DNA from 2 places in the Anthropogastromicrobium aceti genome. Region 2 is predicted to be linked to the other one. Evidence: a T-box and tRNA genes for the amino acid it is inferred to sense, from the RefSeq annotation. Region 2 holds a T-box; the other holds one or more tRNA genes.
The links. A T-box is a leader RNA that pairs with one kind of tRNA and senses whether it is charged. The one in region 2 lies ahead of proS (proline--tRNA ligase), so its partner is inferred to be a tRNA-Pro.

Region 1 (7,653 bases), on a different contig from region 2:
ACGCCTATTTGGCGTATGGTTCTGCTGTGGGAGGGTATCCCCCGCAAATACCACATTATTAGGAGGTGCCACAATGGCAAAGAAAGTTACAGGTTATATTAAGTTACAGATTCCTGCTGCAAAGGCAACACCGGCTCCACCGGTTGGACCTGCTCTTGGACAGAAGGGTGTCAACATTGTACAGTTTACAAAGGAGTTTAACGCAAGAACTGCTGATCAGGCTGGTATGATCATTCCGGTTATCATCACTGTATACGCAGACAGAAGCTTTACCTTCGTTTGCAAGACTCCGCCGGCTGCTATTCTTATTAAGAAGGCATGCAATATTCAGACTGCTTCTGCAGCACCAAATAAGACTAAGGTTGCAACTCTTTCCAAGGCTGATCTTCAGAAGATCGCTGAGACAAAGATGCCAGACCTTAATGCAGCAAGCCTTGAGGCTGCTATGAGCATGATCGCAGGTACTGCTCGCAGTATGGGTGTTAAGGTAGAAGAGTAAGAATATCAACATTAAGTGGGAGGGATATTCCCGCAAATACCACCAGGAGGTTTTTCGATGAAAAGAGGAAAAAAGTATGTAGAGGCTGCCAAGTTGGTAGACCGCGCTACTCTTTATGATGTAAACGAAGCCGTATCTATCGTAAAGAAGGCTTCTAGTGCAAAGTTTGATGAGACAGTTGAAGCTCATATCAGAACAGGTTGTGATGGACGTCACGCAGATCAGCAGATCCGTGGTGCAGTAGTTCTTCCTCATGGAACAGGTAAGAATGTTCGCGTTCTTGTATTCGCTAAGAATGACAAGGCTGATATCGCAAAAGAGGCAGGAGCTGATTACGTTGGAGCTGAGGAGCTGATTCCGAAGATCCAGAACGAAGGATGGCTTGATTTCGACGTTGTAGTAGCTACCCCGGATATGATGGGTGTTGTTGGTCGTCTGGGTCGTGTACTTGGACCGAAGGGCTTAATGCCAAACCCGAAGGCTGGTACCGTAACTATGGACGTTGCAAAGGCTATTAAGGAAATTAAAGCTGGTAAGATTGAGTACAGACTGGATAAGAGCAACATTATTCATGTTCCGGTTGGTAAGGTTTCCTTCACCGAGGAGCAGTTAGCAGACAACTTCCAGGCGCTGATGGGCGCAGTAATCAAGGCTAGACCGAGCACTCTGAAGGGTACCTTCTTAAAGAGTGTTACCATGGCTTCTACCATGGGACCTGGCGTTAAGTTAAATACCGTTAAATTTGGTCAGTAAAAAGTACTTGACAAGTGATTGTCAGTATGATATTATTGCAATGTTTGAGGCCGCAAGGCTTTCATATATTTGCCGAAGACAGCAGGTGCCGCAAGGCATAAGGAGAAAACGCCTGCCGAGGAGAGATCTATATTAAAGATTATCTTTGCCTCTCTGTCTTTGCAGAGAGGCATTTTTCGGCCTTTTCTTAAAATTTTCAAGAAGGAGGGCACATATCATGGCTAAAGTTGAGCTGAAGCAGCCGATTGTTGAGGAAATCAAAGCATCCTTAGACGGCGCAAAGGGTGTAGTTCTGGTTGACCATCGTGGTCTTACCGTTGAGCAGGATACCGTACTGCGTAAGAGTCTGAGAGAAGCTGGTGTTACTTATAAGGTATATAAGAACACACTGGTTAAGCGTGCAATCGAGGGCACTGAGTTCGAGAGCTTAAAGGATCTGTTAGAGGGTCCATCCGCAATTGCAATCAGCAAGAGCGAGGCAACCACACCGGCAAGCATTATCTGCAAGTTTGCTAAGACAAACGATAAGCTTGAGGTTAAGGGTGGTGTTGTAGAAGGAGCCTTCTACGATGCTAAGGGTGTTGAGGTTCTGTCCACAATCCCGTCCAGAGAAGAACTTCTTGCAAAGTTCCTGGGAAGCATCCAGTCTCCGATCACCAATTTTGCTCGTGTTATCAAGCAGATCGCAGAGAAGCAGGAAGCATAATCTGGTTTATGATTGGAATTTGGCAGCTGCGTAAAACAGCTGCATGAGATGATTCAAAATGGATCATCATTCGTAAAAGCCGTAAGGCATAGTTAATAATTCTTATATTAGGAGGAAAATTATCATGACAGCAGCAGAGATTATCGAAGCTATTAAGGGTATGAGCGTTTTAGAGTTAAATGACCTTGTAAAGGCATGTGAGGAAGAGTTTGGCGTATCTGCAGCAGCAGGTGTTGTTGTAGCAGCAGCAGGCGCTGGCGCAGCAGCTGAGGAAGAGAAGACTGAGTTCGACGTAGAGCTGACTGAGGTTCCAGCAGCTTCTAAGATCAAGGTTATCAAGGTTGTTCGTGAAGTAACCGGTCTGGGTCTGAAGGAAGCTAAGGAATTAGTTGAGGCAGCTCCGAAGGTAGTTAAGGAAGCAGCAGCTAAGGCTGACGCTGAAGAGCTGAAGAAGAAGTTAGAGGAAGTTGGAGCAAAGGTTACCTTAAAGTAATTTGTGCTTAACATTAGGTTCTGGAATCCTTGAAAAACAAGGGTTTCAGAACCTTTTTTTGTTTATCTGACTGATATTTGATAGATATTTGTTTCAAAAGAGCAGGCAATTGACTTTAGAAAGACAGCTGCACATGTAAAGTGCAATAAAAAAAGACCGGTTTTTCCGGTCTGATAAAAGATAAGGTCAGATAAAATTAAATAAAATCGGGGCGACAAGACTTGAACTTGCGGCCTCATGAACCCCATTCATGCGCGCTACCAAACTGCGCTACGCCCCGACGCTCACAAGTAAAAACAATTATATCAAATAAGCAGAAGTTTGTAAAGAAAAAAGTTAAAAAAATCAAGAAAACGGCAAAAAAATAGTTGACAGTCTGCCTATGCTATGCTATAGTGATATGTGCACTATCATGGACAAAATCGCTTTCTATGCTTTCCGTATAGAAGACAATGGTGTCTGCCAATATACTTTGAGGCAGCATGCCGCGCAGATATGGATCGGATAGAGGCACAAAATATATTTATCAGGGGTGAGCAAACATGGAAAAAAACAGAATTCGACCAGTCAAATCCGGCAGAACCTTCCGTATGAGTTATTCCAAGTCCAACGAAGTTCTTGAAATTCCGAATCTGATTGCGATCCAGAAGGATTCTTACCAGTGGTTCCTTGGCGATGGACTTAAAGAGGTATTTGATGATATCTCCCCTATCGTAGATTTCAGCGGCAATCTGGAGTTGCGTTTTGGCAAATTCCGTCTGTGCCCGGATGAAATTAAGCACACAATCGAGGAATGCAAGGAACGTGATGCAACATATTCCGCACCACTTAAGGTTGAGGTCAGACTTCATAATAAGGAAACTGATACCATTAAAGAACATGAGATTTATATTGGTGATCTTCCGTTGATGACGGATACAGGCTCCTTTGTAATCAATGGAGCAGAGCGTGTTATCGTTAGCCAGCTGGTACGTTCACCTGGTATTTATTTTACTATCGACCATGATAAGACCGGAAAAGAGCTGTACTCTTCTCAGGTCATCCCGAATCGTGGAGCATGGCTTGAGTATGAGACAGACTCAAATGATATTTTCTATGTAAGAGTCGATCGTACACGTAAGATACCGGTAACTGTTCTGATCCGTGCATTAGGATGGGGCAGCAATGAGCAGATTTTAGAGATTTTTGGCGAGGAGCCAAAGCTTCTTGCAACACTTGAGAAGGATGTCAGCAATGATTACAAGAGCGGTCTTCTTGAATTATATAAGAAGATTCGTCCAGGCGAGCCGCTTTCTACCGACAGTGCTTCCAGCTTGCTGCAGGGTATGTTCTTTGATGTAAGAAGATATGATCTGGCACGTGTAGGCCGTTATAAATACAATAAGAAGCTTCATTTCCGCAATCGTCTGAATGGACATACTTTAGCAGATGATGTAGTAGATGTTTCTACAGGCGAGATTATCGCTGAGGCAGGTACGACCTGTAATCGCGCAATCGCAACAAAGATTCAGAACTCAGGTGTTCCGTACGTATATGTTGATGTAGAAGGACGCCGTGTAAAGGTTCTGTCTAACCTCATGGTAGATGCTTCTGAGTATCTTAACCTGACAGAGGAAGAGCTTGAAGCTGCTGGAATCAATGAGCTTGTTTATTATCCAGTACTGACTCAGATCTTAGAGAAGGGTCTTGAGGGTGATGAGCTGATGGCAGAGCTTCGTGCAAATAATGCAGAGCTGATTCCGAAGCACATCATGAAGGAAGATATCTTAGGTTCTATTAACTACTGCTTAAACTTAGAGTATGGCATAGGACAGGATGATGATATCGACCACTTAGGAAATCGTCGTATCCGTGCTGTAGGTGAGCTGCTTCAGAACCAGTATCGTATTGGTATGTCCCGTATGGAGCGTGTTGTAAGAGAGCGTATGTCTACAAACGATCCGTCTGATCTGACACCACAGAGCTTAATTAACATTAAGCCTGTTACTGCTGCTGTTAAGGAGTTCTTCGGAAGTTCCCAGCTGTCTCAGTTCATGGATCAGAATAACCCGCTTGCAGAGTTAACTCATAAGAGACGTCTGTCTGCGTTAGGACCTGGTGGTCTGTCAAGAGACCGTGCCGGATTCGAGGTTCGAGATGTTCACTATACTCATTATGGACGTATGTGCCCAATTGAGACTCCTGAAGGTCCTAATATCGGTTTGATTAACTCACTTGCAACATATGCAAGAGTAAATAAATATGGATTTATCGAGGCACCGTATCGTATCGTTGATAAGAGTGATGCCCAAAATCCGCGTGTAACTGACGAGGTTCGCTACTTCACAGCTGATGAAGAGGATGATTTCGTAGTAGCACAGGCAAATGAGCCATTAGATTCAGAAGGCCATTTCATGAATAAGATGGTTTCAGGTCGTTTCCGTGAGGAGACTTCTGAGTTTGAGCAGAAAAATATCGACTTGATGGACGTTTCTCCACGAATGGTATTCTCTGTCGCAACTTCCATGATTCCATTCCTGCAGAACGATGATGCGAACCGTGCACTTATGGGTTCCAACATGCAGCGTCAGGCAGTTCCGTTAATGTTAACAGAGGCTCCGGTAGTTGGTACCGGTATGGAAGATAAGGCAGCATACGATTCAGGTGTTTGCGTAGTAGCAAAGCACGCAGGTGTTGTTGAGCGTTCCTCCTCTAAGTTAATTATCGTTAAGTGTGATGATGGTACAAGAGATGAGTATCGTCTGACAAAATTCTCAAGAAGCAACCAGAGCAACTGCTACAACCAGAGACCAATCGTTTTCAAGGATGAGCGTGTTGAGGCTGGACAGGTTCTTGCAGATGGTCCGTCCACAAAGAATGGTGAGATTGCACTTGGAAAGAACCCGTTAATCGGATTTATGACCTGGGAAGGTTATAACTACGAGGATGCTGTCCTTTTAAGTGAGCGTCTTGTTCAGGAGGATGTATATACCTCCATTCATATTGAAGAATATGCAGCAGAGTCTCGTGATACAAAGCTCGGACCGGAAGAGATCACAAGAGATGTTCCTGGTGTCGGCGATGAGGCTCTCAAGGATCTTGATGACCGTGGTATCATTCGTATTGGTGCGGAAGTACGTGCCGGAGATATTCTGGTAGGTAAGGTAACACCAAAGGGTGAGACAGAGCTGACTTCTGAGGAAAGACTGCTTCGTGCAATCTTCGGTGAGAAGGCAAGAGAAGTTCGTGATACATCATTGAAGCTTCCACACGGTGCATATGGTATTGTTGTTGATACAAAGGTATTTAACCGTCAGAATAGTGATGAGCTGGCTCCTGGTGTAAATCAGGTAGTACGCATCTATATCGCACAGAAGAGAAAGATCTCTGTCGGCGATAAGATGGCAGGTCGTCACGGAAACAAAGGTGTTGTCTCCAGAGTTCTTCCTGTAGAAGATATGCCGTTCCTTCCAAATGGACGTCCTCTGGATATCGTATTAAACCCGTTGGGCGTACCTTCTCGTATGAACATCGGACAGGTGCTGGAGACTCATTTGAGCCTTGCTTCAAAAGCACTTGGATTTAATATTTCTACACCAGTATTTGATGGCGCAAGCGAGAGTGATATCCTTGATACTCTTGATCTGGCAAATGATTATGTTAACATGGAGTGGGATGAATTCTACGAGAAATATAAGGATTCCCTGCGTGAAGATGTTATGGATTACCTTGGCACTCATCTGGAGCACAGAGAGCTGTGGAAGGGTGTTCCGATTCGCCGTGATGGTAAGGTAAGACTGCGTGACGGCCGTACCGGTGAGTATTTCGATAGCCCGGTAACAATTGGACACATGCACTACTTAAAGCTGCATCATCTGGTAGATGATAAGATCCATGCACGTTCAACAGGTCCTTACTCACTTGTTACCCAGCAGCCTCTTGGTGGTAAGGCACAGTTTGGTGGACAGCGTTTCGGAGAGATGGAGGTTTGGGCTCTCGAGGCGTATGGTGCCGCTTATACACTGCAGGAGATTCTGACTGTTAAGTCTGATGATGTTGTAGGACGTGTAAAGACATATGAGGCAATTATCAAGGGCGAGAATATTCCAGAGCCAGGTGTACCGGAGTCCTTTAAGGTACTTCTTAAGGAATTACAGGCACTGGCACTTGATGTACGCGTACTGGATGCAGATAATAATGAAGTAGAAATTAAGGAAAGCACAGAGTATGGCAATACTGACTTCAGAAGTATTATGGAAGACGGTGGAAAGCGCCATTATTCTGAGGAAGAGTTCCAGAGAAACGGTTCTACCATTCAGGAAGTAAAGGATGGAGAGATTGCAGACGTTGATATGGATGCTTCCAATGCAGATGATTTTGATAAAGATGATATGGACGGGTCATTTGGGTCTGATGGATTTGATACAGATGATTTTGATGATTTAGGAGACTCAGATAACTAAGAGCCAGAAGGGAGAACCATTTATGCCGGAAAATAAAACCGATGGAGGACAGTCAATTGCTTTTGAGTCCATTAAGATTGGTCTTGCTTCCCCTGAGAAGATCAGAGAGTGGTCAAGAGGCGCTGTCACAAAGGCTGAAACAATTAACTACAGAACGCTGAAGCCGGAACCGGATGGCTTATTCTGTGAGCGTATTTTCGGACCGCAGAAGGACTGGGAGTGTCACTGCGGAAAGTATAAGAAGATTCGTTACAAGGATATGATTTGTGATCGTTGTGGTGTTGAGGTTACAAAGTCCAGTGTCCGCCGTGAGCGTATGGGACATATCGAGCTGGCAGCTCCGGTTTCCCATATCTGGTATTTCAAGGGTATTCCGAGCCGTATGGGCCTGATCCTTGATATTTCACCAAGAAATCTTGATAAGATTTTATATTTTGCATCCTATGTCGTTCTTGACAGGGGTGAGTCTGATCTGAATTATAAGCAGGTACTCTCAGAGAGAGAGTACCGCGATGCAATCGAGCAGTACGGCTATGGCAAGTTCCGTGTAGGAATGGGTGCCGAGGCAATTCAGGAGCTGTTAAAGGCAATTGACCTTGAGAAGGATTCTGAGGAACTTCGCGCAGAGCTTAAGGATGCATCAGGCCAGAAGCGTGCTCGTATCATCAAGAGATTAGAGGTTGTTGAGGCATTCCGTAATTCTGGAAATCGTCCTGAGTGGATGATTCTTGATGCTATCCCGGTTATGCCGCCGGATCTT
Region 2 (7,653 bases):
CCACAATGGATTAAGTGCAACACCATCACACATCAATTCCTTCGGGATTACAGTAAAGCCAAGACGCATTCCTGTAAATCCGGCATTCTTAGAAAAGCTTCTAAGCTCAATTGCACATGTTCTTGCACCTTCACACTCATAGATGGAATGTGGAATATTTTCTTCTGAAATGTAAGCTTCATAGGCTGCGTCGTAGATGATAACTGAACCCTTCTCATTTGCATAGTCAACCCACTTCTGAAGCTCATCCTTTGTGATAACACTTCCTGTTGGGTTATTCGGATAGCAAAGATAAATCAGATCTGGTGTCTTTTCTGGCAGTGCCGGCGTGAAATTGTTTTCCTGTGTACACGGCATGTAAATAACATTGCTCCATGTCTCGGTCTTTGGATCGTAAACGCCAGTGCGTCCTGCCATAACATTACTGTCAACATATACAGGGTAAACAGGGTCACATACAGCAATAACACTGTCTGCCGCAAAGATTTCCTGAATATTTCCGCAATCACACTTCGCACCGTCAGAAACAAATACTTCGTCGATGTCTACATGGCAGCCTCTGTCCTTATATTCCTTTGCAATGGCGCTGCGAAGAAACTCATATCCAAGATCTGGTGCATAGCCGTGAAAAGTCTCTGCATGACCCATCTCCTCTACTGCCTTATGTGTAGCTTCGATAATAGATGGTGCAATTGGCTGTGTTACATCACCAATTCCTAAACGGATAATCTTCTTATCTGGATTTGCTGCACTGTAAGCAGCTACTTTCTTTCCAATTTTTGAAAACAGATAGCTTCCCGGAAGCTTCAGATAATTTTCATTTACTCTTGCCATTCTTCTCCTCTTTCCGCCGTTACGGCTTATACATTTTTCCCCAATATGGAAAGTACCATCTGGGCTGTCTCTATCATATTTACCCCGTTTGCCATACTGCTTTTTTGCAGATAACGATGTGCTTCTTCCTCTGTCATGCCCTTTTGCTTCATCAAAAGATCCTTTGCAAGCATAATCTGCTGCTTATCAAACACATTTCGCTGTTTTGGCTGCTGACGTGCTTTTTTCTTTCGCAGCTCACTTTCTTCTACAGCCGCATCAACACTTGCAAGCAGCTCATGCACCTTAAGCGGCATAGCTACGCATCTAATCCTTTTATCATCTACCTCACTTGTAAACCGCCTTGAAGCAAGAAGCAGCATATCAAATTGTTCCGACAAATCCTCCCTAAGCTGACTATAGATCATGTCGGTCAATCGGTATCCGCACACAACTACTCCATTATGCAGATCATCGGCATATTGAAGTGTCTGAGCACCCGAGGTACAGACAGCAACAACGGGGAATCCATTTTTCACTAAAATATTTCGGATACTTTTTGCATCCTCCGGCTTGGGAAATGCCACTATCACATTTGTCACTGAGATTCCCCCTTTTACACATAACATTTTCGTGCTGCAGTATCTGTTACATCAAAATATTTACACTTAATACTTGTTTAGATACTGCCGGGTTTCCCAATCAGTTACATAAGCCTGATACTGACTTACCTCACGCCTTTTTGCACGAACATATTTGCCGGAAATATACTCGCCAAGCGTCTTCATAACAAGAGGATCATTTTCCATTTCCTCCACTGCCTCTGATAAACTCTTTGGCAGACGCTTTAAATTCAGCTTCTCACACTCTTCTTCACTGAGGCGATAAATATTTAATTCTGTTGCTGCCTGTGGCATTAAGCCCTTTTTAATTCCTTCAAGACCTGCTGCAATGATACCAGCAAATGCCAGATAGGAATTTACACAAGGGTCAGGGTTTCTAAGCTCAATATGCATATCCTTTGCAGATGTTCTTGGAACGCTGATTAATGGTGAGCGATTGCCTGATGACCATACAATATAGGCCGGTGCTTCATTTCCCGGAACAATGCGCTTATAGGAATTTACAAGCGGATTTGTTACTGCTGTCAATCCTCTTACATGTGCCATGATACCTGCCATAAAATGATAGCCAAGCTCACTAAGTCCATATGAATCAGCTGGATCGGACAAAATGTTATTGCCTTCTAAATCCATAAGCGTCATCTTAAGATGCATACCGCAGCCATCTGAGTCATTCATCGGCTTTGGCATAAATGTTGCATGCAGTCCATGACGGCTGGCAATAGTTTTGCATGTCATGCGAAATGTCACTATATTATCGGCTGCTGCAAGCGCATTCACTGGCTGCAAATCAATCTCATGCTGATAAGGTGAATGCTCATGATAGGAACTTCTGACATCAATTCCCATATCCTCAAGTGCAAGAATAATATCTCTTCTGACATTCTCACCTGTATCAAGCGGTGCAACATCAAAATAAGATCCATGTCCCTGCGTCTGCAGCATCACCTCTCCGTCTGTATCATATGGAAACAGACAAAATTCACATTCTGGGGCAATATAAGGATAAATTCCCATCTTGGCTGCCTCACGTATAACCCGCTTTAATATATAACGGCTATCCCCCTCAAATGGCGTTCCATCACACTTATGGATATCACAAATCAGACGGGCAACCTTGCCTGTCTGAGGTCTCCATGGAAAGATCTCAAACGAATCCAAATCTGGATACAAGTACATGTCATCCTCTTCGATTCGCACAAATCCGTCAATGCCAGAGCCATCAAATGAACATTCATTATTAAGTGCCTGCTCTAGCTGTCCTGCTGTAACTGCAATATTCTTTACGGTTCCAAACACATCTGTAAACTGCAGACGTATAAATCCAACGTCCTCCTCATCTACCATGCGTAAAATATCTTCCTTTGAATATTTCGACATACTGATGTTTCCTTTCCAACTGATTACTCTGCTATCTGGCGGCTAACTCATGTTTTAGTTTACTAACCTACTATTTTGACAGTGGGGGCAAACTTGTTGCCCCCGTTGGCATGATACTATAGTAACACATCTTTACTGTATCTTCTATATTTTTTTTCACAATTAAAGTAACTACTCAGAACCCCATTCGCAAAATCGCATCTTCGATGCTTCTATTTTGCTCATGTGGTTACCTCGCCATATAAAATTGCTATTCTGTCTGAATGCAAGCATTCACAGAAAGCAATTTTGCATGGCTCTGAATAGTTGCAAATTAATATGCTTTGCCCCATACAACCATTTTCTTTGCTTTCTTTCCGCAGCATACACATACGTCAGAAAGCTCTTCCTGCTCAAACGGCATGCAGCGGCTTGTTGCTGACAGCTCTTCCTTTACCTTATCCTCACATGCGCGGTCACCGCACCACATAGCCTTTACAAAACCTGGCTTATTTGCAAGAATATCCTTAAACTCTTCATAATTTGTTGCTGTATAGGTGTGAGCATCTCTATGTGCTCTTGCTCTCTCAAGCATTTCCTTTTGCATAGTCTCAAGAATCTCACCTACCTTCGCTGACAGTTCCTCAAAGCTTACGGTGATCTTTTCTCTTGTGTCACGGCGAACAATTACTGCCTGTCCTGCCTCGATATCCTTCGGACCTACCTCGATACGAACCGGAATACCACGCATCTCTGCCTCTGCAAATTTAAAGCCTGGTCCCTTATCAGAATCATCGATAGTTGTTCTGAAGTTCTTTGCTAACTCTTCCTTAAGTGCATATGCCTTATCCATAACACCTTCCTTATGAGCTGCAATCGGAATAACTGTTACCTGAGTCGGAGCAATTCTTGGTGGAAGAACAAGACCGCTGTCATCTCCGTGAACCATGATTAACGCACCGATGATACGTGTTGTCATACCCCATGAAGTCTGGTAAACATGCTTAATCTTATTATCCTTATCTGCAAAGGTTACATCAAATGCCTTTGCAAAGCCGTCTCCAAAGTTGTGGCTCGTTCCAGACTGTAAAGCCTTTCCATCATGCATAAGAGCCTCGATGGTATAAGTAGATACAGCACCTGCAAACTTCTCCTTATCAGTCTTAACACCCTTAAGAACAGGAATAGCCAGTATTTCCTCACAGAAATCAGCGTAAACATTTAACATCTGGATTGTTCTTTCCTCAGCCTCCTCTGCAGTTGCATGAGCAGTATGACCCTCCTGCCATAAGAACTCTCTTGTTCTTAAAAATGGACGAGTCTCCTTCTCCCAACGAACAACTGAACACCACTGATTATATACGCGCGGCAGATCACGATAAGAATGAATGTCTCTGGAATAAAAATCACAGAATAATGTCTCAGAAGTCGGACGTACACACATACGCTCTGGCAGCTCGGTCAGTCCACCATGAGTAACCCAGGCTACCTCTGGTGCAAAGCCTTCTACATGATCCTTTTCCTTGTCAAGAAGACTCTCTGGAATAAACATTGGCATTGCCACGTTCTGTACACCAGTTGCCTTAAAACGTCTGTCAAGTTCATGCTGGATATTCTCCCAGATTGCATAACCATATGGCTTGATTGCCATAAATCCCTTTACGCTTGTATAATCACACAGCTCAGCTTTCTTTACAACGTCTGTATACCACTGTGCAAAATCTTCATTCATTGAAGTGATTGCTTCTACTAATTTCTTTTCCTTTGCCATGTTAACCTCCATTTTTGATTCGGGTGGATAATAGGAAAGTCCCCTGTCAGCAATTTTTACTGACAAGGGACCAAATCATTCTTTGCTTCGGCGGTACCACCCTTATTAAAACCATGCGGTTTTCTCTTTTTTATGCCTGTAACGCTTGGCTGCGTCCAGTTTCCTGGAATGCTCCAAAGTAGGTTCGTTCCCGCGCATTTGTATGCTCTCACCAACCGCATACTCTCTGTGAAACCGCCTGAAAGTACTATTCTTCTTCATTGCACCATGCAGATTTATAATCTGAATGGTTCTATCTTACAAAACAAAATTTGATTTGTCAACCAATTTAGAGCTGAGAAACTACAAAAATATCATAAATTGCTTTGATTGCTGTCTCAAACTCGGAATTTTTTACACCAACGATGATGTTGATCTCGCTAGAACCCTGATCAATCATCTTTACATTTACCTTTGCATGAGCTAACGCTGAGAAGATGCGTCCTGCTGTTCCTCTTGCCTCTCTCATACCACGTCCTACAATTGCAATAAGAGCGATATCCGGTTCAAGGTCAAGCACATCCGGGTGAACCAGATGCTTGATTTCTGTCAATACCTTCTGCTCTTTCTCCTCAAACTCGCTCTGATGTACAATAACAGTCATGGTATCAACACCACTTGGCATATGCTCGAAGGAAATACCATATTTTTCAAAAGCTTCCAGTACCTTTCTTCCAAAGCCGATCTCTGCATTCATCATATCTTTCTCGATATTGATTGCCACAAAGTCCTTCTTTCCTGCAATACCAGTAATTGTATACTTCGGCACATGGCAGGTCTTTTCTACAATCATAGTTCCTCTGTCTTCCGGTGAATTTGTATTTTTGATATTGATCGGAATACCTGCTTGACGTACTGGGAATATTGCATCCTCATGAAGAACGGAAGCTCCCATGTAAGAAAGCTCACGAAGCTCCTTATAAGTGATTGTTGTAATTGGCTCCGGATTTCTAATGATACGCGGATCTGCTACCATACAGCCTGAAACATCTGTCCAGTTCTCATACAGATTAGCATTTACGGCTCTTGCAACGATAGAACCAGTTATATCAGAACCGCCTCTTGAGAATGTTCTAATGGTGCCATCCTCCTCTGCACCAAAAAATCCTGGAATTACGGCACGCTCTACTTTCTCAAGACGCTTAGACATAATCTTGTTTGTGACAGCTGCATTAAAGGAACCATCATGATTAAAACGAATAACCTCTGCTGCATCTACAAACTCATATCCAAGATAGTTTGCCATAATAATACCATTTAAGTATTCACCACGGGAGGCTGCGTATTCCTTTCCAGCTTTTGCTGCAAACTTTGACGCAATCTCCTCAAACTGCGTGTCAAGTGAAAGGGTTAGTCCAAGACCGTTAATGATTTCATTGTATCTTGCCTGAATTTTAGCAAGCTTATCAGAAAAATCTTCGTCCTGCTCTGCAGCTGCATAACATGTATAGAGCATATCAGTTACTTTAGTGTCACCAGAAAAACGCTTTCCCGGTGCAGATGGAACCACATAACGTCTGTCGATGTCGCTGCAAATGATGTCTTTTACCTTTGTGAACTGTTCTGCGCTGGCCAGAGAGCTTCCGCCAAACTTTACAACCTTCTTCATAATCGTATCTCCTCAACAATTAGTCTGACCGCAGTTATGTCTGATCACCTTCCATTAACTGCTGTTATATTGGTATCATCATTCCAGGAAAATGTCAAGTATTTTCCTGTTATCGGATGCCGAAATGACAATTGTGCTGCACATAAAGCGATTGCACCGCGTGGTCCATACACCTTTGCACCGCCATAACGCACATCTGCTGCTATAGGCATCCCCGCATGAGAAAGCTGTGCACGAATCTGGTGATGACGCCCCGTCTCAAGCACAATAGACAAAAAATGCCACCCACCCTCTGGTGAGGGACTGCTTGCATATGGCAATAATATCTCACCTGATTTTACTTCTTCTCTTGCAATCTCTTTCCATGTTAAAACGGCTTTTTTTGCCAATGGATCTGCCTTACTTGATACTGATGTTGTACCTGTTCGCTTGTCTGCCGTTAAATAATCCTCCAGCCTGCCCTCACATGCTGGTACTATTCCACTTACGACAGCTTCATATTTTTTTGAAAAATTTTCTGTCTGCAGCTGTGCACTTAGATCTGCCGCAGCTTTTTTTGTCTTTGCGTAGACCATCACACCGGCTACAGGACGATCTAATCTGTGTACGACAGCCAGATATGGATTATCTGTCTTTGTTTTTGAGGACAAATAACCGCGAAGAAGACTTTCTTGATCCATTGCAAAGCTTTTTCCACGCTGTGATTCAATGCCAAAAGGCTTTTTTACTACGAGAAGGTGTTCATCCTCGTACAGAATGAACACCTTCTGATTGCTGTATCCTGCCATCTTATGCCAGATACTTCTTCAGCGCTTCTGCCTTATCAGTCTTCTCCCACGGAAGATCAATATCAGTTCTGCCGAAGTGACCATATGCTGCTGTCTGAGCGTAGATCGGACGTCTCAGATCAAGCATCTTAATGATTCCAGCCGGACGAAGATCAAAGTTTTCACGGATAATCTCAACAAGCTTTGAATCCTCTACTGCACCTGTTCCAAATGTATTTACCATGATAGATGTCGGATGTGCAACACCAATTGCATAGGAAACCTGGATCTCACAACGCTGTGCAAGACCTGCTGCTACAATATTCTTTGCAACATAACGTGCTGCGTATGATGCTGAACGGTCTACCTTTGTGCAGTCCTTTCCTGAGAAAGCACCGCCGCCGTGTCTTGCCATACCGCCATATGTATCAACGATCAGCTTTCTTCCTGTCAGACCGCTGTCACCCTGTGGTCCGCCGATAACAAAACGACCTGTTGGATTTACGAAAAACTTAGTCTTCTCATCTACCAACTCTGCTGGAATTACCTCGTCAAATACATACTTTTTGATATCCTCACGGATCTGCTCCTGTGTTACATCCGGATCATGCTGAGTAGAAAGAACAACAGCATCAAGACGTACCGGCTTATCATTCTCATCATACTCAACAG

Region 1: it has a tRNA-Pro gene. The T-box ahead of proS (proline--tRNA ligase) is inferred to sense a tRNA for this amino acid. The anticodon was not compared.

The regions. Positions count from the first base shown of each region.
Region 1 covers NZ_JAJEQN010000023.1:1,277-8,929, forward strand. The annotation lists gene rplK (50S ribosomal protein L11) at 74-499, shown strand; gene rplA (50S ribosomal protein L1) at 557-1,252, shown strand; ribosomal protein L10 leader region at 1,307-1,439, shown strand; gene rplJ (50S ribosomal protein L10) at 1,470-1,958, shown strand; gene rplL (50S ribosomal protein L7/L12) at 2,083-2,451, shown strand; tRNA gene LKD48_RS09600 (tRNA-Pro) at 2,658-2,731, opposite strand; gene rpoB (DNA-directed RNA polymerase subunit beta) at 2,994-6,893, shown strand; gene rpoC (DNA-directed RNA polymerase subunit beta') at 6,916-7,653, shown strand, end outside.
Region 2 covers NZ_JAJEQN010000002.1:8,465-16,117, forward strand. The annotation lists gene LKD48_RS00760 (LL-diaminopimelate aminotransferase) at 1-834, opposite strand, end outside; gene LKD48_RS00765 (ANTAR domain-containing response regulator) at 861-1,415, opposite strand; gene LKD48_RS00770 (glutamine synthetase family protein) at 1,482-2,816, opposite strand; gene proS (proline--tRNA ligase) at 3,130-4,566, opposite strand; T-box leader at 4,629-4,836, opposite strand; gene LKD48_RS00780 (aspartate kinase) at 4,895-6,214, opposite strand; gene LKD48_RS00785 (RluA family pseudouridine synthase) at 6,259-7,002, opposite strand; gene metK (methionine adenosyltransferase) at 7,004-7,653, opposite strand, start outside.